Regions from separate parts of the Rothia amarae genome, predicted to be linked through region 1. Evidence: riboswitches for the same ligand, from Rfam matches in the RefSeq annotation. Region 1 holds a riboswitch; each other region holds the start of a gene.
The links. Region 1 has a riboswitch for S-adenosylmethionine ahead of ACFR81_RS04540 (methylenetetrahydrofolate reductase). Riboswitches for the same ligand answer to the same signal wherever they lie in the genome.

Region 1 (7,365 bases):
CCGGTTGCTCTGCCGCGCGGAGGGGCAAAAGTTCACGGAGCGCCGGCTCATCTACCTGAATAATCTTGATTCCTGCTTTTTCCAAGTCAGCGATTTCATCCGCCAATGCCAGCGCTACCTGATGGGCGGTCTCAACCCGCGGCTGATCGTCCCGTACAAAAGACCACGCCAGAATAGTCACCGGGCCGGTCAACATACCTTTCACCGGTTTTTCGGTGAGCGAATCTGCGTAGGAAATCCACGGAACGGTGAATGCCGAACCTTCCAACCCTTCGCCGCTGCGCTTGACGTCGCCCCACAAAATAGAAGGACGAGTGCAACGCGAACCGTAGGACTGCACCCAGCCATGCACCGTGGTATCAAAACCCTCAAAATTCTCTGCGAAGTACTGCACCATATCGTTACGTTCTGCCTCGCCGTGAACCAGTACATCTAGCCCAATTTCCTCTTGCAACGCGATAACCGAGGCAATCTCCTCGCGCAAGAAACCGTCAAACTCACTTTCGGTGATAGTGCCCGCCCGGAACGCCGCGCGTTGCTTGCGAATGTCAGAAGTCTGCGGAAAAGAGCCGATAGTGGTGGTAGGAATCTGCGGGAGATTCAGGAAAGCCTGAGCTTGCTGGCGCTCGCTTGCGGTCGGGCGCTCAAAAGCACCGCTCTGCGCGGTGACTTCTTGGACACGCTCCCGGATAGCTTGAACTCGAACACCCTCGGACTTCTCGCGCTGGGCAAGGGCATCTGAAGCGGTAGCTATCTCTGCCGCAACAGCATCTTCACCCTCCAACACTGCCCGCGCTAGGGTAAGCACCTCGACTACCTTCTGGTCGGCAAAAGCCAACCAGCTTTTGAGGTCTTCGCGCAGACTTTCTTCTAAATTCAGGTCATGGGGAACGTGTTGTAGGGAGGTTGAAGTAGCGATAGAGATACCCTTCAACCCCTCAAGTTCCTTCAGCGTTTGCCGCAAATCCGTACGCCAAATATTACGACCGCTGACGGCGCCTACCACCAGATGCAGACCGTTCTGCTCTGCAAGTTGCTGCAGACGGTCACTGTAATCGGCAGAAACACTATCCACATGCAAAGCCTCAATTCCCGACTGCGCTAGCGGTTCAAGGTTCTGCGCTAAATCACCGTAGGGGGAAGTGACAAACAGTGCAGGACGCCGCGAGTGCGCGCTCAAACGACCGTAGGTACTAGACACCAATTCGGACAGACGGGCGGCGTCAATGTGCTGATGGTCCGCCACCAGTGCAGGCTCATCGAACTGTACCCATTGCATACCCCTCTCGGTGAGCTGAGTCAGAAGCTCCTCATAAACCGCCAGCAAATCGTCGAGACGAGAAAGAGGCTCGAAGTCTGGTGCTGTGCCGTCCTCAGCTTTCGCCAACGCCAAAAAAGTAATCGGACCTACAATCTGCGGGCGCACACGCACGCCCTGCTCCTCAGCAATATCAAGCTGAGCGAACAACTCCTCAGGATTCAACTCAAACGAAGTCTGCGCCCCAACCTCGGGCACAAGGTAGTGGTAGTTCGTGTCAAACCACTTAGTCATTTCCAACGCAGGCTGATCCTGGGTGCCACGCGCCAAGTCGAAATACCCCTCCAACGGTAGGATGCCGCGCTCATCCAGGGCATCGGCAAAACGGGAAGGAACCGCGTTGACCAAACGAAGCGTATCGAGTACCTGATCGTAGTGAGAGAACGACGCCGGAATCGCGTAGTCAGCGTTCAAACCGAGTTCGGTGAGGCGGGCAAGGTTAACTTTTTGAACCTCAGCCACCTGCGCATCTAGCTCACTGCGGTTCGCAGTCCCCTTCCAAAAAGCCTCCACTGCTTTCTTAAGTTCGCGGTGGCGACCAATGCGAGGGTAACCAACCATAGTTGCTGCAGGAAAATTCTGGACTGACATGAAAAGTGACCTTTCAGGAAGATAATGAAAAAGTGTTAAGCGGAAGCAGACACGGACGCGTATTCGGCGTCTGACGTAGAAAAATGCGACGGCTGAGAAGATTTCAGAGGACTAAAATAGCGCGACGTATAGGGAGCGATATCGAGATGCTCCAGCACATCGAGGACGGCGCGGTGCTCGTTGAAAGTGTAAAAATGCAAACCACTGGCACCAGAATCTAGCGCTGCTTTACACTGATGCAACGCATACTCCACCCCAATCTTGTGGCGCTCCACCTTGTTATCGGCATTCTCTAACGCACTGGCAAGATCCAGCGGAATAGCCAACCCCGCCAACTCGCACAGCCGAATGAGACGGCGCAACGACGTCACCGGCATAATGCCCGGAATAATAGGCAAATTCACCCCGGCAGTCTGCGCCGCATCCAACAGTCCCTGAAAACGAGCGTTATCAAAGTAAACCTGCGTGATAGCAAAATCAGCACCCGCACGTTGCTTAGCCAGCAAAATCTCAATATCTTGAAGAAGCGATACCGACTCCGGGTGCTTCTGCGGATAAGCAGCCACCCCAATCGACAGCTTTCCACCGGCAAAATGCGCAAAATCTTCACGTTCCACCCGGCGAATAAGCTCCACTAAGTAGCGCGCAAACGGAAGCTCCAGAGCATCAGGGGAAACCCCCGCCGGAATATCACCGCGCAAAGCCAACAAGCCCCGCACGCCTAAACCCACAATGAGGCGCACAGCGTGTTCCAGTTCCCCCACTGAATGCCCCACGCACGTCAAATGCGCCAACGGAGTCAGCTTGGTTTCGTGCACCAGATAATCAAGCAAAGCGAGAGTCTGTTGCTTACGCTCGGCAGTACCGGAATAAGTCACCGAAACATAGTCAGGGGAAGTAGCCGAAAGCTCGTCAATGGTTTGCAACAAAGAGTCACGACTTTCCACAGACCGTGGAGGGTAAAGCTCATAAGACAGAGCCGTATGAGGTGCCATAGAGGGCATTTCCTTTCGATGGATTCGCCCGATAGATACACGCCCACCCCTTTATAGGGGAGGAACGAACGTATGGAAAAGCAGAAAGCTAATTCTTCTATCGGTCCTGGCGGGAGCACCTTCTCCCGATTGCTCGGGCGAGGTTGCTGCAGCGTCGTAGAGCCAGATCTCTCGGCCGCTCTTGATAGATAACAGAATCAATATAAATGGGCGCATCACGGGCTCACAAGCGAAAACGCCTAGATGTGCCTATGTAACTTCGTGTAGTGAATATGTCTAGGTAGCGTCATATTAAGTTATGTGAAAGCAGGGTGAGGACGAGCTATAAGTCGAGAACCTGGCGTAGCGGGAGGAAAGCTGGCTGGGTCTGGCGTGAATCGCCTTCCTGAGCGCTAGCGAAGCAGACGAGAGGGATTGCTTGCCGACGCTACGCCAGGTATCGGCAAATCGCGTGTTCTCAGCCGAGTTGTTCCGCTTTCCTGTGTTTAACCTATGCCCCCGGCATGCAGTTACTTTGTAAGACCCAGAAACAAGCAAAACACCAGCTCCATAACACTCTCAAACGCTAGGCTTATACACATGAGCAGCAGAGCACACGAAATCGCCAAAAACCTCCCCACCCTCGAACACGTAGATGGTACGCCCATCCGCGCGCTCGTCGTCGACGACGAAGCCATGCTCGAAGAGTTAGTCAGCGTAGGTTTGCGCATGATTGGGTGGGATGTTAAATCGGCAGGAAACGGCCCTGATGCGCTCGCAGTAGCACGCGAGTGGCGTCCCGATGTTCTGGTGCTGGACATTATGATGCCCGGATTCGACGGCATCGAATTACTGAGCCGCGTGCGGAAACTTTACCCGCAGGTGCCCTGTCTTTTTCTCACCGCTAAAGACTCGGTTGACGACCGCATCGAAGGACTCGGCGCTGGCGCCGATGATTACGTGACCAAGCCTTTCTCGATGGAGGAGGTCATGATTCGCCTTCACCGCCTCGTACAGCGTTCAGGCGTTGTGGCAGCAGACGACGCCGAGCTGGTCGTCGGCGATCTCGTGCTGAATCAGGATACCCGTGAAGTGACCCGCGGTGGAGAAGACATCTCACTCACGGCAACGCAGTTCGACCTGTTGCGCTATCTCATGGAAAACCCTAAGCGAGTGGTCTCAAAATCTCAGATTCTCGATAACGTGTGGAACTACGATTTTGGCGGTCAAGCGAACATTGTGGAGCTCTATATCTCCTACTTGCGCAAGAAAATTGATGCAGGTCGAGAACCTATGATTCATACGGTTCGCGGTGCTGGTTACGTGATTAAGCCGGTTAACTAGCGTGAACTCGTCTTTCGCATCTGCGCCTCGCCTGCGCACTATTTTGACGGCTATATTAGTGGGAATGTTGGGCGTTGCCTGCCTGATTATCGGGCTCAGCAGTTTTCTCACTATCAAGAATTCCTTAGAATCGCAGGTGAGCGAGCGGTTAGATCAGACGTCGCGCCGCGCCATGATTTTTAAGCCCGAGGACGCCCCTGTGCGCAACGGCGGCGCGGGTGGGGTGGACGGTGCAAATGCGGAAGGCGCGCAAAACGTATGCGAGACGTCCGCTAGTAGCTCGCCGCTCAACGCACCCGGCCAAAGCGCAGGGACCCTCACCGTCTGCGTAAATAACGGGAATGTGGGATTCTCAGGAGTTTTGGATAGCTCGGGCGATTTACAAAGTCTTTCTGAAGCAGACGTTGCGCAGTTGAAAGATGTCCCGGCAGAAGCTACCGCCCAAAAAGTTGATCTCGAAGTAGGGAACTACCTGGTAGAAGCTCACGCGCTTCCCAATCAGCCCCAGACCGTGGTGGTCACAGGCATCCCACTCAAAGACATGAATAATACGTTGGCCACCTTAGTTGCCGTGATGGCAGGTGGGTCGCTGGCGGTAATGGTTATAGCTGGTCTGCTCGGCTCATGGATTATCCGCCGGACGATGCGCCCCCTAGAGCGTGTCTCGGCAGTTGCTGCCGGCGTCGCGCAGGCAGACTTGGAGTCGCAGGTGCTTTCTCGCGCCGACCGTGTGCAGCCGTGGGACTCGAACCCCCGCTCAGAGGTAGGCGCGGTGGGATTCGCGCTAAACCAAATGCTGGGGAACGTACAGTCTGCCCTGCAGGCACGGGAGAAAACTGAAAACCAGATGCGCGCATTTATTGCCGATGCTTCCCACGAACTGCGCACTCCGCTCGCTGCCATTAAGGGGTACTCGGACCTTCTGCGGTGGACCGAAAACCTGAGCGATTCGGGGGAGCAGTCGGTGAATCGCATCGAATCACAGACTGCACGAATGAGCCGCTTGGTAGAGGATCTCTTGTTGCTCGCTCGTCTCGATGAAGGCAAGCAGCCGGTCTTTGAGGCGGTAGATCTCTCGGAAATGCTCGCTGAAAGCACCTTCGATATGCAGGTAGCTGCCCCCAATCATCGCTGGACTCTCGATATTCCAGACGATCCGGTAGAAGTTCGCGGCGACCGCAACCAACTTCAGCAAGTTATTTCGAACCTGCTCTCTAACGCACGCAAACATACCGCCGAGGGAACGCATGTAACGGCGTCTCTAGGTTTTGCCGAGGGCGGGTTTGCTGAGATAAGAATTAGCGATGATGGCGAGGGGATCGATCCTAAATTTATCGATAAAATTTTTGACCGATTTACACGCTCCGACGTCGCGCGGCCCGGGGACGCCGGAACCACAGGATTAGGGTTGCCGATTGTACGTGCCATCGTTGAGGCACATGGCGGCAGTATTGACGTGCAATCTCGCCCGGGGGAAACCGTCTTTCAGGTCCTGCTGCCACTGGCGTAGGGGTTAGGACGCGTTCGTTAACCCCAGCCCAGAATCAGCAAACTCTTCCGCTCACCACCCCTATTTGGGCTTGTTACGCCAATATTAAGTAAATTTTATGAATACATCCATGAGATAAGTACTACTTGCCCCGTCATGTATGTAGAGGTGAAATTTTGGTGTAATTCCGGGGTTTTGTCTTTCCTTATACTCTCCTTCTCAGGGCTGATTTTTACTTTCTCCCCCTTATTGGTGAATTTTGCACCCCTGGTGAAGCAAATACCCCTTACTGTGTAAGGTAACGATTTGATAACAAAGGTGGCGCGATATGTCGCTCAGCATGCGTACAGCGGTTGGTGCGCTTTCCCTTATTAACCGTATGACCTCTGATGCTTCCCGGAACGCAGTTCGGACCATTACCCACAATGCCAAGCCTGCCGAGTTGCCGGCTACTATGTATGACCGCTATGGGGCGTACTACCGGCAGGTGGATGATTCGCGCGTAGTTTTTCTCGACCCCGAAAACGAAAAATGCGCCAACGTACTGGTATATATTCATGGCGGGGAATACAAAAGACCTCTCACCATGATGCACTGGGGCATCATTGACCGGTTGATGAAAGAAACCTGCGCCTCTGCTTTGGTACCGATGTATCAATTGGCTCCCCACCACAGCGCTAAAGACGCCTACCCATTACTCGACGGCGCCTTCGCCCATGCCCTCAAAAGCGCCCGAGAAACCGGTGGAAAAATAATCGTTGCCGGTGACTGTGCAGGTGGCGGATTGGCTCAGGCATACGTGATGAGCCGCCGCGATCGCGGGTTGGTTCTCCCCGATAATGTGTTGCTTTTTTATCCCTGGCTCGATCTCACGCTTTCCAACCCCGAAATTCATGGCATTAAAGATCCGGTACTTAACCGCCCGTCGCTCATTGAAGCTGGACGCCGCTGGAGTGGTTCGTGGGGAGTGCGGGATCCGCGCGTCAGCCCTATTTTCGGGTCGGTAGAAAACCTTCCGAAAACCCACATTTACCAGGGTAAACGAGACATCATGTATCCCGACGTTCGCAACTTTGCCAATCTTGCCGTCGGTGCTGGCTCGCCCGTGAGCCTGACCTTAGCGCCGCGCGCTTTTCATGGATACATGGGGGCTCGACTCATGCCAGAAGCACGCGCTGCCTACCGTGAAATTGGCAAGCAGTTCGCCGCCTAGTTGTATGTTGAAGGATTTAGGAATGCGCCCCGTTGAGACTCCAGTGGGTACTCTTTTAGCGGTGGAAGACGGCGCTGTAGTGCGCGCTTCAGGTATTCCCTATGCGCGTGCCGAGCGTTTTCGTTATCCCCATTCAGTTCGTCTAGCTGACTTTGGAGATCCTTTTGTAGCAGATTCTCCTGCCCCAGCTGCGCCACAGTTTTTGCGTGGTAAGGACGGGGATATTCGTCAGTCGGTACTGATGAGCGAGGAGTGCCAGAATCTCTCTATAGTGTTTCCTGCCGATGTTGCACCCTCTGAAAAGTTGCCGGTCATGGTCTATTTTCATGGCGGCTCGTACGTGGTGGGTAGCGGCGACGGCGCACGCTATAACCCTGTTCGCTTGGTGGCAGACGAGCAGGTTGTGGTGGTTCCGGTGACTTACCGGCTAGGTCTG
Region 2 (7,365 bases), on a different contig from region 1:
CCCAGGGCATCCGCCAGATGCGCTTCAGCATGGACAGTATCTCGAATTGTTACCAGAGGAAACCTCGACCCCCACGGCTTTCGCGATGAATCAATAGATTCAGGGGTAGGTGATGACGGCCCCGTAGAGCCGTAGCAACCGCCCAGAATATTGGGAGCTAGAACAAAGTATTTTTCAGTATCAATCACGCAACCGGGGCCCACGATCCCCTCCCACCAGCCCGCCGCTTGGGCGGGGCTGGTGGTATGGGAATCCTCGGTTATGTTCGCCCGGGAAACATGTGTATCGCCGGTGAGCGCGTGCAAAATGAGAACAGCATTATCGCGGTGTTCATTGAGCTCCCCCCAGGTTTCAAACGCCAGAGTGACCTGGGGAATGATCTCTAAGGATTCTAGGGTGAGGCTGCCAATTTCACACGTTTGAACTAGCCCGTTCTGCGGTGTTTTCACCTGCTGCGGTTGGGTGGGGGCAATCGTCAAGACGTTCTCTCCTTCGAAAACTCACGGCGCGCGATAACGCCGGTCAGCGCACACATACTTTTAGGCTACGGCGGAGAATCCCAATTCCAGGTCCGCCAAGATATCGTCAATATTTTCGATACCTACAGAGAGGCGCACGAAAGCGGGATTGATTCCCAATGCTTCGAGTTCTTCTACGCTGGACTGGGAATGAGTGGTCGATGCCGGGTGAACCGCCAGCGAACGCACGTCGCCAATATTCACCAACAGCGAGTGGAGTTGGAGCGCATCTACGAACTTCTGCGCTTTTGCTGAATCAGCATTCTTGAGAGTGAACCCGAGGACGGCGCCGGGGCCACGGGGAATGTACTTCTGCTTGAGCTCGTAGTAGGGCGATGATTCTAGCCCCGCCCACTGCACCGATTCCACGGCGTCGTGATTTTCGAGGAATTGCGCTACCTTAGTGGCGTTTTCTATATGGCGTTCGACGCGTAACGAAAGAGTTTCAAGCCCAATTGCTATGTTGAACGCGTTAAAAGGAGATATAGACTGCCCCAAATCGCGGAGCAACCCTACGCGCGCTTTGAGAATGTAAGAGAGATTGACGCCGAATGCGCCGTTCTTACCTAAATCGCGGGCGTAGACCAGCCCGTGGTAACCCTCATCTGGTGTGTTGAAGAGGGGGAATTTCTCGGGGTCTTTCCCAAAGTCGAAATTACCCGAATCTACGATGGCTCCTCCCACCGATGTTCCGTGTCCGCCAAGGTATTTGGTGGCGGAATGTACCACGATGTCTGCGCCAAATTTGAAAGGGTTTAAGAGGAAAGGGGTAGGGATGGTGTTATCGACAATAAGAGGTACGCCTGCCTCGTGGGCGACCTCTGCAATCGGCTCGATATCAAAGACATCGCCCCGAGGGTTAGGCAGCGTTTCGCCAAAGAACGCCTTGGTGTTGGGGCGCACCGCGTTCTTCCAGTCCTCGATATTGAGAGGATCAGCGACGAACGTAGTTTCGATACCTAAATTAGCCAGGGTGTATTTGAGCAGGTTAAAGGATCCGCCGTAAAGAGAAGGGGACGCGACGATATGGTCGCCTGCTCCTGCCACGTTCAAGATAGCGTTCGTCGTTGCCGCTTGCCCCGAAGAAAGTAAAAGTGCTCCTACGCCACCTTCCAAAGCGGCGATTCGGTTTTCGACTGCCTCTTGAGTGGGGTTGTTAATGCGGGTATAGATGGGCCCCAGTTCTGCCAGGGCAAAGCGATTAGCCGCCTGCTCTGAATCCTTGAAGACGAACGAGGTGGATTGGTAAATCGGTAGGGCACGGGCGCCGGTTGCCGAATCAGGTTCTTGTCCTGCGTGAATTTGTTTCGTTTCGAATTTCCATCCTTCAGGCTGCGAAGGAGTGGGTATGGCGTTCTGTTCGTTAGTCATGCTTGCTCCAAATAGGTTGTAGACGTTGGAACCGCATGCCAAATCTTTAGGGTGTCTAGTGATCGCAACAAAGATTATTGATGGTAGGTATGTCCCCAAAGAAGATGGGGCATCGGTCCCGCGCTTGCACACCCCGCCGGTGAGGTGTACCCGGTCATCACCCAGGGCACCCCACCGCGAGAGGAGGGTTGCCGACCAGTAAGCTGGGGCTTAACACTGGTTCTCTTGACCTGCTTTCATGCTAGCCAAAGGAGGCTAGGGAGGGTCAAGGAGGGCAGAGTTTTATGTCGAACATTTCTGACCCTCAGAATTTCGGCGTCATATTTTGTCATAGAGTTAACATTCGCGGTGCCAAAAATATGTATTTGCTCAAAGCACGCCGATGCTCTAGAACCGAACTATTTGAATAGCGTCTAAAATGGGGATATAGCCATGAACACCCAACATGGGGTTGCATCACAACTAGAGGGGACTTCTTATGACTACTTTTTCTCCGTTGCCTGCGCCTCGTGCGCGTCAGCAGATGACTACCAGAGTCTTTCATGACGATACTTTTTACGATTCTTTTGAATGGTTGCGAGAGAAAGAGAAGTCAGAGGTTATCGATTACCTCACAGCGGAAAACGAATACTGCGAAAAGGTTACCGCCCAGCAACAACCATTGCGCCAAACCATTTTTGATGAAATCAAAGGTCGCACACTAGAGACCGATTTATCGGTGCCCACCCGTAAGGGCAACTGGTGGTATTTTTCACGCACGGTCGAGGGGCAACAGTACCCCCTGATGTGCCGCGTCCCAGCGGTTCGAGAAGGAAGCGTAGAGGAACGTTTCACCCCTCCGCTGGTTGAATCGAATCAGCAGTTAGAGGGAGAAGAAACTCTGCTCGATTGCAATGCTTTCGCAGCTGATTTACCTTTTTTCTCGCTTGGTTCCTTTGAGCCCTCGCTCGATGGTGAGCTCCTGACCTTCGGCGTCGATGACGCCGGCGACGAGCGCTACACGCAGTACTTCAAGAATCTGAACACCGGAGAAATCAGCTCGGATCGTCTCGAAGATATTTTTGCTGGTGCTTTTCTCACTGCCGACGCCACCTATCTCATCTATTCCTTGGTCGACGACTCGTGGCGCCCCTATGAAATTCGCGCACACAAAATCAACAGCTCGGATGAAGATATCGTGCTCTTCAAGGAACCCGATCAAGGGATGTGGCTCGAAGCTAATCTTTCAGAAGACCGAACTCATGTGGTGCTCACGTCGTTCTCTTCCGAATTCACTGAGGTTCGCTTGGTGCCCACAGACAATCTTCGTACCACACCGATGGTCGTGATTCCGCGGACAGAGCGTGTGCAATACAGCGTTGAACCCATCATCATAGCGGGGCAACAATATCTCATCATGGTGCACGATTTCGAGGCGATTAACTCAGAGATAGTGCTCTCTCCGATGCCCACCGGGCTAGGATTCTCAGACTTACGGCAGCAGTGGATTAAGGTAATGCCCCATCGTGACGACGTGCGTGTGGAGGGAGTCTCCTTTTCGTCGCGCCATCTAGTAGTAACTGCTCGCCAAGATACCACGGTCAAAGTTTTCCTGGCTTCTTTAGATGCTCTTGCGCAGCTGAAGGTAACGGATTCCCCCGCCGGTCTTACTTTCACTGAGCCCGCTGGTTTTACCGAAGAAATTTACACTACCGGGGTACTGAGCACTTCGGTCGATTCGCCCGTCGTCCGCATTAATTACACCTCATGGGTAACTCCTACCCGTATCTTTGATTATTTTCCAGAACAAGAATCACTAATTCTACGCAGAGAGACGCCGGTTCTTGGGGGCTTTGACTCCGAGGATTACCTTGCCTATCGGATGTGGGCTCCTGCGCGCGATGGAAAGATGATTCCGCTGTCGGTGGTGCATCGGGCTGATCTCGATAAGTCCCGAGAAAATCCGGTGTTGCAGTACGGCTATGGCTCCTACGAAGTCTCGGTCGACCCCTATTTTTCGATTCCCCGCCTATCCCTGCTCGACCGCGGTGTCATCTTTGTTGTCGCCCATATTCGCGGTGGCGGTGAGCTGGGGCGGTCTTGGTATCAGGACGGCAAGAAACTTCAGAAGAAAAATACTTTTTTTGACTTTGTCGACGCCACCGAATTCTTAGGACACCTGGACTGGGTAGACGCCCAGCGTATTGCCATCCACGGTGGATCCGCAGGGGGTCTTTTGATAGGTGCGACCCTTAACCTCGCTCCGGAAAAATACTGTGCGGCTATTGCCGATGTTCCTTTCGTCGATGCCTTGACCACCATTCTTGATCCCAATCTGCCTCTCTCTGCGCTGGAATGGGAAGAATGGGGTAACCCCATCGAAGACCCTGAAGTCTACGCCTACATGAAGTCGTACACTCCTTACGAGAATATCCGCCAGGCAACTTACCCGCCTATCGTTGCGGTGACCAGTCTTAATGACACTCGTGTGTTCTACGTTGAGCCAGCCAAATGGGTGGCAAAACTGCGAGAAACAATTTCACCCGATTCCCCTACACCATTACTCAAAATTGAGATGGACGGCGGTCACGGCGGCGGCTCAGGGCGGTACACGCAGTGGAAAGAAACCGCCTGGATTTACGCTTTTGCACTGACATACTTGCTCGACCAGGATGGTTGGAATGAGTCCAACTGAATACGCCCCCGCGTCTCACTCCGTTGCTCCCCGTTTCCCCCATGAAGTTCTCGAAAGTCTTCTGATGCAAGCTCCCTACCGAGATATGTGGGGGCAGTTCGTACAACGCCGTCGGGGAAAAGGCGTCAACATTCGTGCTGTGGCAACCTTCATGGCATACGAACTCTCCGATGCCGCCGGTCACGAGATAGCACCTGAGCAGTACAAGGATTCAATCCGCCGTGCGCTCAAAGGTGAAATGCTCACTGACCGCACAGCAATGCGATTTATCTCCGCATTTGGTTTTACAGCATCCGAAGCCGATGAACTCTGGCGCGCTATCGTGCATCACCGCTACCTCGATAAATCGATTGTTTCCCGTCATGCCAACCATGCCCGACGGCAAGATCCTAAGCGCGAATACGTCACCCTCTCGGAAACTCTCACTCTTACTATCAATAAAGATGGTCTCATTCGGCAATTTGATTTTGTTGAGGTGGTAATGGTCGAGCACGATAAATTGCAATATTTCAATCCGCTCTTTGAAGGCGCTGGTTTAGATATTGAAATTGTCGAAGGCGGAAAACTCAAAAAGATTACTACCGAGTATGAGGCGGGGGCAGAAAACGAAGAAAATGATATTTATAATCTCGTCATTGAAGCCCCTTACCCTCTCGCTAAAGGGGAGATTCACCGTCTACATGTACGGGCATACGTACAAGAACAGGTCGAAGACAACCCAGACTTCGTCAATCACTTTGGAATTGGTGCTTCAGAAAGACCAAAGTTCAATGTCACCACTTTGCTTATTTTCGACGAGGGACCCGCAGTAATTCGTCATTGTTTTTGGGATGACAATGCCTATGAAAATCCCGTCGTGGAGGAAATTCTTTCCCCCGGTCATACCCATTATTCAATGCATTATCCAGTGATTCATAAAGCTTACTGCGGATTCATATGGCCGATACGACGCCCCGACGGGAAATTCGGGGATATAAACATGCGAGGTAATGTTCTTGTCCCAGGATCGACCAAAGAGTAAAGCATGACAAAAAAGCGCGAAAAAATTGATCAACGAGTAAATTCTTTTCTCTCTCAGCTTCAGCCGCAAACCTCTTCTCCTGCCCATACCAATCAGGCAAGTCTGTTGCTACGGGATGCCCTCTTAGAACCTTCCACTCACAAAATATGGTCCCGCTATATTTCGGATAACATAGCCACAGATAAAAATGTGTTGAGTTATCGAGCTATTTCTCGTGCTATTTCAGCCTCTGAATGGTCCCGGTATGGAATCGAGTCTCCACCGAACCGGTACAAAGATCGCGTACGGCGGGCAATTCTTGGTGAACGACTCACTCTTGATACCCTCCGTCTTTTTACCGAAACGTTTCCTATCGATTCACATGTTGCGCAGAAAATATCTGATCTCATTGCGCTTAATGCAACTCAAGAAACACCTCCTGATGAAAAACGTATTCCTCGGTTTGATTTCACTACCACGCTCTACGATGTTTACGTTGATAAAAAATTTCGCAGCTATAAGATACGGTGCAATCTCGTCTTTCGGGCATTAGAAGATTCTTGTGATTATATCTGGGCTCCTGTTGGCACCGATGTTGAGAATATAGAAATTCATCACGGTGGCTCTCTCAAATGGCATGAAAAATTCAAGATGTTTTCATTTGAGTTAGATACTCCCCTCAATGCCTCAGAATGTGGGGAGTTACTGTACACCATCACTTTTGAGGATGCTCCTCAGGAAGAGGAGGACGCTATTTTGGCAATGCAATTCGGTAAACCACGTTCCAGCGTATTTTTTAGATTCTTTTTCGATTATCCCGCAGGAGCTCCGGAAAAGCTGATGGTTTCGAGAAAACCAACAGAGAAGAATTCTACTCTTCCCGAGATCCTCTCCGAGATCCCCGTGCATCAAGGACGCGCTTCAGCGTATTTTGACCGAGTTCGAAATGACCTGATTTTATTCTATTAAAAAGAAAAGAACCGCATCCTTAAACCGCGCTTAGTATCCGCCTGCGCCATAAGAGCGACATCTGCTCTCCTACACTTATATCGTTGCTGATAGATTTTGAGTGGCTAGCAGAATCTAGAACATAATGAAGCATTGATTGTCGGTTTCATTATCTTCAGCAACACCCCAGATACTTGTGCTTTTCTGGTGGCCAAGTATCAACGAGCGTTTGGGATTCCCCTACCAAACGCCTGAGGAGCCGGCATAGCGTGAGATTACTCCGCTGCCGGCTCTTCCCCACTTTAAAGCACATTTTTCGTGCTTATCTAAAAAGCGCCGGGTAGAAATATCTACCCGGCGCTTTCTTACGGTGCGTATCCTAGAAACTTATGAAAGCCTTATAGGAGCTAGCCTTCTACGCCTAGCTTCTCTAAGATGAGCTCGCGAACGCGACCAGCGTCTGCCTGTCCACGGGTTGCCTTCATCACCTGACCAACGATAGCGCCGGCTGCCTGCACCTTACCGCCGCGAATCTTATCTGCGACGTCGGGCATTGCAGCCAGAGCATCATCGATGGCGGCAGTAAGTGCGCCATCGTCAGAAACCACAGCGAGGTTGCGCTTTTCGACAATCTCAGCGGGGCTTCCCTCACCAGCAATGACGAATTCCAGCACCTGGCGGGCAATCTTGTCGTTGATTTTCTTCTGCTCAATCAACTGGTTGAGTTCAACCACTGTCTGGGCGGTAGCACCGGTTTCAGCCAAATCGACTTCGCGCACCTTGGCGATACGAGCGATTTCGCCCATCCACCATTTACGGGCGACCGCCGGGCTAGCACCTGCAGCCACGGTTTC
Region 3 (7,365 bases), on a different contig from region 1:
AACGTAAATACTTTAGAAGAAATGCCTGCGCCTCAGCGAGAAGCCCGGAAGAAACTGCTGATTATTCAGCGTCTCATGCTTGCCGCTGGTGTGCTTTCTTTCGTTTTCATGATGTACACCGGCTGGTGGCTTGTTGCCGCGCTGGTGGCTGAATTGCTTGCCCTCGGTTTGGGTATCCGCTCGTTGTTTCTGATGCCGCGTGCACGTAGCGGTGGCTTCGAATACACCGTGCTCCTCCTCTTTTTGCTGGGAATCGCATATCTCACCTTTGGCACCGTGGTTCAGCTCGTTTTCGTGGAACAGACCAACGCTTACGCCGAGTGTATCCAGAATGCACTGACACTCAGCCGCCAGGGACAGTGCAACCAACAGCTTCAGGACAACCTGCTCGGGGCTCTGCTCGGCGGCGAGTAATTCTAAGAGTCGTTTTCTTCCCGCGTTTTTCGCTGTTTTTTGAGGGATTTAGGACGGCGAATCACCGCGCCGCGAGCCAGCTTAGGTTGCTCTGGCGCCGCCTTTGATTCTTCAGCGCGAACGCTCCCCTGGTTTAGATTTTCTGAAGTCTCAGATTGCTGTGCAGGTTCTAGTGCGGCGGGTTCTACTGCTGAATCTTTCTCGGCGGAAACTTCTCCTTCTTCGGCGGAGTCTGCAGAAACATTTGCCTCAGTGGACGTTAACTCTGCTGCATCTTGCTGCTGGGCTGAGTCTGCTGGGGATTCTTCGGCTTCGTCGAGAACAAAAACGTCCTCAGATTCAGTCTCTGTAGCCACTGAATCTGCCGCTTTCGAGCCCTTAGAACCGGAGCGCGCTGCCTTTTTCTCGGCCTTTTGCGCAGCTTTAGCCTTCTTCTGTTCTTTTTTCAGACGGCGCTTATTCTCGCGCGATTCGCCAGCAAATCGATCCAGTTCTTTACTGTTATCCGGTTCAATCATCGGTGCCAGTATCGACCCCAACAGTACGCCTACAGCTATCCACAGCGCCGTCAGTAATCCAAAGAACCAGGGGGTAGGACCCACATGAGTGAATCTGCCTAGACCCAAAGAACCGTGAGCGAACCAGCCCACCGCCGCCGTCATGATGCCTGTAGGGACAGCGATAAATACAGCCAGGCATAACGTAGAAAGGAGAGCTGATAACCAGCGGAAACGAATCTTCAGCGAAACCCACTCATCAAAATGATTTTCACCGGCGCGGAAGAACCACCATCCAGCAAGAGCACCCGCAAGAATCGGAACCAGCACCGCCAGATAAGAGAAAGGGTCAATGGGCTGCGGAATTGCCCCCAGCACAGGAAGAGCGGGCATAGCCCCCACTGAAGTCTGCGAAAGGTTGGCAATGGTACCCTCGCCAAACGAGAACCCTGCGCCGGTACTCCACGCCATCGCCCAAATAATCAGGTTAGGAACAATGCCGAGTTGAAGCAGAGTCACAGCGGTGTCCCCCACTGCCCCAGCACTGAGAAGCTGGTAAACCGCAAGAATATCGTTCCAGTTATACAGAACGGTGAGCGCAAAAAGTAGCGCGCCCCCGGCAATAAAAGCCAGCAAAGCAACCAAGGACGAACGCAAAACCGCCCACACGTAAGATCCAGCCCACCTGGAATACTGACTAAATTTACCAACCCACTCAGCCGCATTCACACCAATCATGCGAGCCAAAGAGCGCGATTCAAACCAGGCACCGCAAATCGTTCCCAGCAAAACCACCCAGAGCGGAATGAGAAAAGCCAGTAAAGGATGGGTGGTCACTGTAGCAGTCGAGGAAAACAGGCTTAACGCCAACGAAATCGCCAGATAGGTGAGACTGCCCGATACCAGGGGAACCCAAAATTGGCCTTCATAGGATGCCTGCGCCAACCGTCGTCCAGACCGAAAGCACAATGCCAACGGCACAAGAGTCAGACCCAACGGAATAAGGCTGAACGTGCCAGATACCGCCGCGAAAGAACCGTGTTGGGGAATATTCAAATCCAGTGGAACACCATGAATCAGCAACCAAATCTGGCTGGAAAGTTGTGAGACACCCAGCAAAGAGGAGTCATTAAACCCGCCGGCAAACCACACTGCCACCAATAAAATGAGCACGGTCGCGAACGAAAGTACAGCAGTCATTAACAGTTCGATAGCCCCCTGCATCCAAAGAGGCATAGGGAGCGAACGTTTCGGCGGGGTTTTGGAAGTGGTGTTCATCGTCCTTTATCTTTTCACGAACTGCACCCTCAGGTGTAGCTGGCAGTCGCTTTGAGCACGATTTGAATCCACATTTTTCGAAAATAGCCAGCAAGCTCTCAGGTTCTCATCCCTAAACTAGAGAGATGAGTAGTTTTTCATCTATGCCTTATGTTCTCATCACCGGCGCGTCCTCTGGAATTGGCGCAGCTTTTGCCCGTGAATACGCCACACGGGGATACTCTTTAGTGCTGAGTGGACGGAGGGTCGAGAAACTTGAAGAACTCGCTCACGAGTTGAGGACCTCCGATATAGATATAGAGATTCTCCCGGCAGATTTGCTGAAGGGCGACGACGTCCAGCGCCTCATCTCGCGTCTTCAACAGGAGACGAACCCCGTAGAAATTCTGGTCAACAACGCTGGTTTTGGTCTAGGCAAAGACTTTCTTTCAGCAAGCGTTCAGAGTCATCTCAACCAAGTGGAGGTCTTGGCAAAAGTTCCGCTGGCACTGATGCACGCGGCGTTGGGCCCCATGGTTGATAGGGGGCGGGGGCGAATCATCAACGTCGCATCTGTTGCTGCCTTTACTCCCGGTGGAACCTACTCTGCAGCTAAACGGTTTTTGGTGTCTATCAGTGAATCAGCAAATTTGCAGTATGCTACCCGCGGGGTAAGTGTCACCGCCGTCTGCCCCGGACTAACGCGGTCAGAATTTCACCGTGTTATGGAGGTTTCTGAGCCTCAGGTGCCAGGGGTATTCTGGCTGAGCGCCGAGCAGGTTGCTCGCACCGCCATTACAGCGAATATTCAAGGCAAAGCGGCAGTAGTGCCGTCGGCGCCCTACAAGATTATGCGATGGAGTAATGCCCTACTTCCCCAGAAAATCATTGGAAAAGCGCTTGAGCGAACCCGCAATTACTAGGGTTATTCTTCAGTAAAAGGATTAGTCGCCTGAACACCCCACCGTTGATACACCTCTGCTTTGGAAGAGGCAATCTCCAGCTGGTGCACTTGAGCCGTTGCACAGATGAGCCCCTCTAAAGCCGCGGTGGGGAGCGGCACGGTTCTCTCAGAACCTACCGCGTGGAATCCCCGCTCAGCCTGGCGACCAGCCCATTCCAACGAAACCTTTTCATCGATTTCTAAAACGTGCTCCCCAAAACGATCTACCAGTTCGCTGAGCCAGCGTTCTGTTTCCGTATAGGGGTAAAGTCCTTTAAGCTCGCCCAAGCTTAACACCGAAATGTAGAGAACTTTATAGGAGTTACGCCGCAGAAAAGCTACCACCTTCGGGTCAGGAGTCGCTTTGCGGATTTCCGCCAGCACATCCGAGTCAAGAAGGAGTCCGGAAAACTGGCTCATGCGACCTGAAGTACGCCATATTCAGTGGCAGGAACCCCTGATGGATTTGGGGTCAGCAAAAAGTTGAGAAATTCCGAACGCTCATTAGAGATGCGGGTGTAATCCTGGATAGAAACTGCGGAGTAGCCTCCACGAGCAGTCACCGCAACGGTGCTGAGGTTCTTCTGAATAGTTTCGTGGGGTCGAGCGGTGGTAGTCATAGCCACACTGCGCCTTCGCGCATTCCTTTCGAAGTGCTCTTGTCTGTACCAGCCTGCGTTGGTAGCAAACGCGCTAACAACGCGAATACAGACCGCTTCGTCATCCGAGCCACCCGTGAACATGGGGTTGGCGTTCAACTAAAGTCGGAGCTTGTCAGTTGAAACTCTTGAAGCTGTTTAAAACCATAACCCACCGTTTCTGAAAATAAAATACCGTCCCAGAAAAAAATTGATTTACCCGGGAGGGAAGCCATCCCCTAAAATGTGAAAAGGGTAAAAATTGAGGGCGAAAAAACTTTCGTTCTCAATCATTCACCTCCTCTGCACCTCCAAAGACCCATGTCTTTGATAAATCCCCCCCATTGAGGTATTGCCCGCCAAGGAAGCCCTACATGTTATCCAATAACGCAATAAAGTTTCTCTCCCGACGTCTCATAGCGCTCTCTGCCACCGCAACGCTTGCCTTGGCAGGATGCTCTCCCGTCGCCACCGACCAGAACGCTCCGGATGAAACCAAAAGCCTCACCGAAGTCCTAGAAGAAAATCCCGATGCCGTATTACCCACTCAAAATGACATCAGGGTACAAAAAACTATCCCCTACCTCATGGCCTCCCCCACAACCGAGTACTTTAACGCAAAACAGTGGCAAAAAACCTCAACCCGCATCCCAGCAACTCAAAAACAGCTGATGTCGGATAACCCACTTCTTGCCGAACAGGTCAACCAAAAATGCGTAGCCTACGAGCAGCTGGGGCTGGGATTATTTAGCACCCCCGGTGGAAAATTTACTATCCAAAAAGGCGAACGCCGTCGTATTGCTCTGGGACAGAATGGGATAGACCAGCTTTCAGGGTATATTTCAGTATTTTCTGTAGCAGATGCCACAGCTGCCCAGCAGCTCATTTCCACGTTAGAAAAGAACTCCGCCGATTGCACAGAAGCCCTGACCCAGCTCTATCCCGGTAGCGAAGATGCTTTTGAGATACATCGAAATCCCACTCCCAGCGGAGCTCCCAGCAACCCTGATTTGACGAGTTTGAGCGGCCAATACTCTGGAGATGCCTTTGGTTTACGAGTCACCAAGGTAGACAACTTTCTCGTAAGCACTTGGTTTAGAACAACCGGACATCATGATGATTCCAACGTGATGGAAACTACCGATTTCATTCACCGCATCGCCGTAGATAAAGCGGAAAAGCACTCTTCGGCTCCCCGCGGTGGACGCTCGCAGACAGCAAATTCTGAACAATCATAGGTAGCACTTCACCACGAAGAATTGTTCTCGGCTAATCTGGTTAAGTTAACCGTTTGGCCCTTATACGGAAGAGACTATGAGCGATTCGACTGCTTTTCCCGCTATCCCCGTCACGGCTGCTGAGATTATTCGTCAGGTAGGGCACGGGGCATATTCACGCGGGCAGAAGTACATGCGGGCGGGCAACGTAGCACGGTATAACTACGATGACGACGCGCGGATGCTCACCGGTGTGGTGACAGGCAACGATGTCACCCCTTATTCCACCAACATCACATTTCCTGCAGTCAAAACTCCCGGTTCACTAGCATTTTCTGCACGATGCACGTGCCCAGTACGCACTGATTGCAAACACGCGGTAGCGCTCATGCTCACCGCCATTGACCGGGCAGATAAGGCGCGTAAGGCGTTGACATCGTTGTCCCCCACCTGGCGTTCCACCCCTACGCACGATGGCGACGGCGCTCCGCAGGTTCCTGAAGACTTCAAGAAACGGTTAGAAAAATTCGGGGTCTACGCGGCGTCTCAACTAGAGAACCGCGCTGAAGATTCTGCAGAAAATTTAGAAGATTTGGCGCTCCTCAACGAGGAGAAACTCTCAAAGGTTCCCGCGTGGAGGCGGTCGCTATCGCATACGTTGGCAGCTCGCCCCGAATTTGGTAGCGATCACGCGCGCAGAGCATCGGCGGCTCTGGATCTTTCCTTTCACGTAGGAACAAAATTTACGCTAGGTAATAAGTCCAAAATCCCGCAGGTAAGTATCCAGGCAAGACCACTCATGATGGGTGCTCGCGGCAAATGGATTAAAGGCGGTTTGAGCTGGGAGAACTTCCAACGGGACCTTTCGCGGAGTATGAGTAGTCATACTCTCTACCCCGAACATGAACGCTGGTTTGCCGAATTCTATTCAGTGGTTCGCCCCTGGCAGTCGGCATATACTTCCCACCGCGATTGGGTGTCTTTGACTGCAGTCAATTCCTCGCTCCTGTGGCGGGTACTCGAAAAAGCCCGAGCCATCGGTCTGCCTATTTTGCTGGACGGTGAAGAAATAAATTTCTCTCTGGCTGATGCGACGTCGGTGGAGCTACTGGTGGAACCTCTTGCAGAGGCGGGTAAAACCGATGACACCGGTTTGAGTCTCAACCCCGTTCTGCGCTGGGGCAGATACTCCATTCCTGCTGAGCACTGCCACAAGTTGGGCGAACCCCGCATGGGTTTTGTGGCGTTAGGGGGTCGAGCACAGGCACGCTACGTGCAATCTGCCGAATCCGCCAAGTGGAGTATCACCCGTAAGCCAGCTTTAGATCTGGTGGAAGAATCTCTCGAAGAAACGACGCCGGCAGAGGGCTCCCCCGCCCGACCCGAGTGGATGAATGAGGCAACCAATATCGTCTTTATCCCCCTCGCCGATCCGCTCGATCCGGTAGCCGAATCATTGGCGATCTCTGGCGCCATCGAAGTTCCCGCCCGGGATAAAGAGAGTTTCTTTGCGGAGTACTACCCTGTCCTCTCTCGCACGGTTCACCTACATACGGTCAATCACAGCGTTGAGCTTCCCCCTGTTCGCTCGCCCCAGCTTGTATTGACGGTAAATTTTGAGGAAGAAAACTCACATACTGCTCGAACCGCTTGGCATTGGGAGTATCCCACCCATCCGTTAGCCACCGAAGATACTGACGAAGACGCGATAGAGATTCTTCCTGCCCTGGGTTACCCAGGCGAAGACCATCAAGATATCCGCGATACCAAGTTTGAATACCGCGTACTCAAAGAGGTCAAGGTCATCCGCCCGGCAGTGCCTTTTACCCGCAATACCTATGAGGGGTGGGCAACCCGGACCCTACTTGAAGACTCGCTGCCCCGATACCGTGAGATTGACGGCGTGCGCATTGACTTTGAGGGCACCGTGCCTGAATTCAAAGAACTCGGTGAACAACCAGAAATCACAGTTTCAGTAGACTCGACGGGCGATAGGGATTGGTTTGGCCTGGGAATCACCATCAAAATGGGTGAATGGTACGTCCCCTTCGCCAAAGTTTTCGAGGCTCTCAACGCCGGAAAAACTCACCTCTTGCTAGGCGACGGCAGCTACTTTGCGTTAGATCGCCCCGAGTTCATGAAATTACAAGAACTCTTGCGTGAAGCCAGTTCCCTGCGCGATAAAGAAACTCCCCTCCAGATTTCCCGCCATCAGGTAGGAATGTGGGAAGAGCTCGAAGAACTTGCGGCAGAAACCGAAACGGTCGATGCGTGGGATAGGCAAGTTGGCGCCCTGCTGAATGTCACTAACGGCCCAGCCCCCGAGCTACCTGTAGGGCTACATGCCGAGCTACGCCCCTACCAGGTCGAGGGTTTTCAGTGGCTTAACTTCCTCTGGG

Region 2: linked by a shared signal. The riboswitch ahead of ACFR81_RS09075 (O-acetylhomoserine aminocarboxypropyltransferase/cysteine synthase family protein) and the one ahead of ACFR81_RS04540 (methylenetetrahydrofolate reductase) in region 1 are both predicted to bind S-adenosylmethionine.
Region 3: linked by a shared signal. The riboswitch ahead of ACFR81_RS05500 (nuclease PIN) and the one ahead of ACFR81_RS04540 (methylenetetrahydrofolate reductase) in region 1 are both predicted to bind S-adenosylmethionine.

What each region holds. Positions count from the first base shown of each region.
Region 1 is NZ_JBHUCN010000008.1:207,429-214,793, reverse strand. Features, by position in the region: gene metE (5-methyltetrahydropteroyltriglutamate--homocysteine S-methyltransferase) at 1-1,909, opposite strand, end outside; gene ACFR81_RS04540 (methylenetetrahydrofolate reductase) at 1,945-2,904, opposite strand; SAM riboswitch class I at 2,999-3,095, opposite strand; gene ACFR81_RS04535 (response regulator transcription factor) at 3,484-4,227, shown strand; gene ACFR81_RS04530 (sensor histidine kinase) at 4,229-5,737, shown strand; gene ACFR81_RS04525 (alpha/beta hydrolase) at 6,045-6,929, shown strand; gene ACFR81_RS04520 (carboxylesterase family protein) at 6,952-7,365, shown strand, end outside.
Region 2 is NZ_JBHUCN010000014.1:20,130-27,494, reverse strand. Features, by position in the region: gene metX (homoserine O-acetyltransferase MetX) at 1-479, opposite strand, end outside; gene ACFR81_RS09075 (O-acetylhomoserine aminocarboxypropyltransferase/cysteine synthase family protein) at 540-1,889, opposite strand; SAM riboswitch class IV at 2,005-2,120, opposite strand; gene ACFR81_RS09070 (S9 family peptidase) at 2,368-4,563, shown strand; gene ACFR81_RS09065 (hypothetical protein) at 4,550-5,584, shown strand; gene ACFR81_RS09060 (hypothetical protein) at 5,588-6,532, shown strand; gene gatB (Asp-tRNA(Asn)/Glu-tRNA(Gln) amidotransferase subunit GatB) at 6,919-7,365, opposite strand, start outside.
Region 3 is NZ_JBHUCN010000009.1:145,279-152,643, forward strand. Features, by position in the region: gene ACFR81_RS05480 (hypothetical protein) at 1-414, shown strand, start outside; gene ACFR81_RS05485 (cell division protein PerM) at 417-2,189, opposite strand; gene ACFR81_RS05490 (SDR family NAD(P)-dependent oxidoreductase) at 2,315-3,091, shown strand; gene ACFR81_RS05495 (PIN domain-containing protein) at 3,094-3,531, opposite strand; gene ACFR81_RS05500 (nuclease PIN) at 3,528-3,731, opposite strand; SAM riboswitch class IV at 3,762-3,904, opposite strand; gene ACFR81_RS05505 (hypothetical protein) at 4,124-4,987, shown strand; gene ACFR81_RS05510 (DEAD/DEAH box helicase) at 5,064-7,365, shown strand, end outside.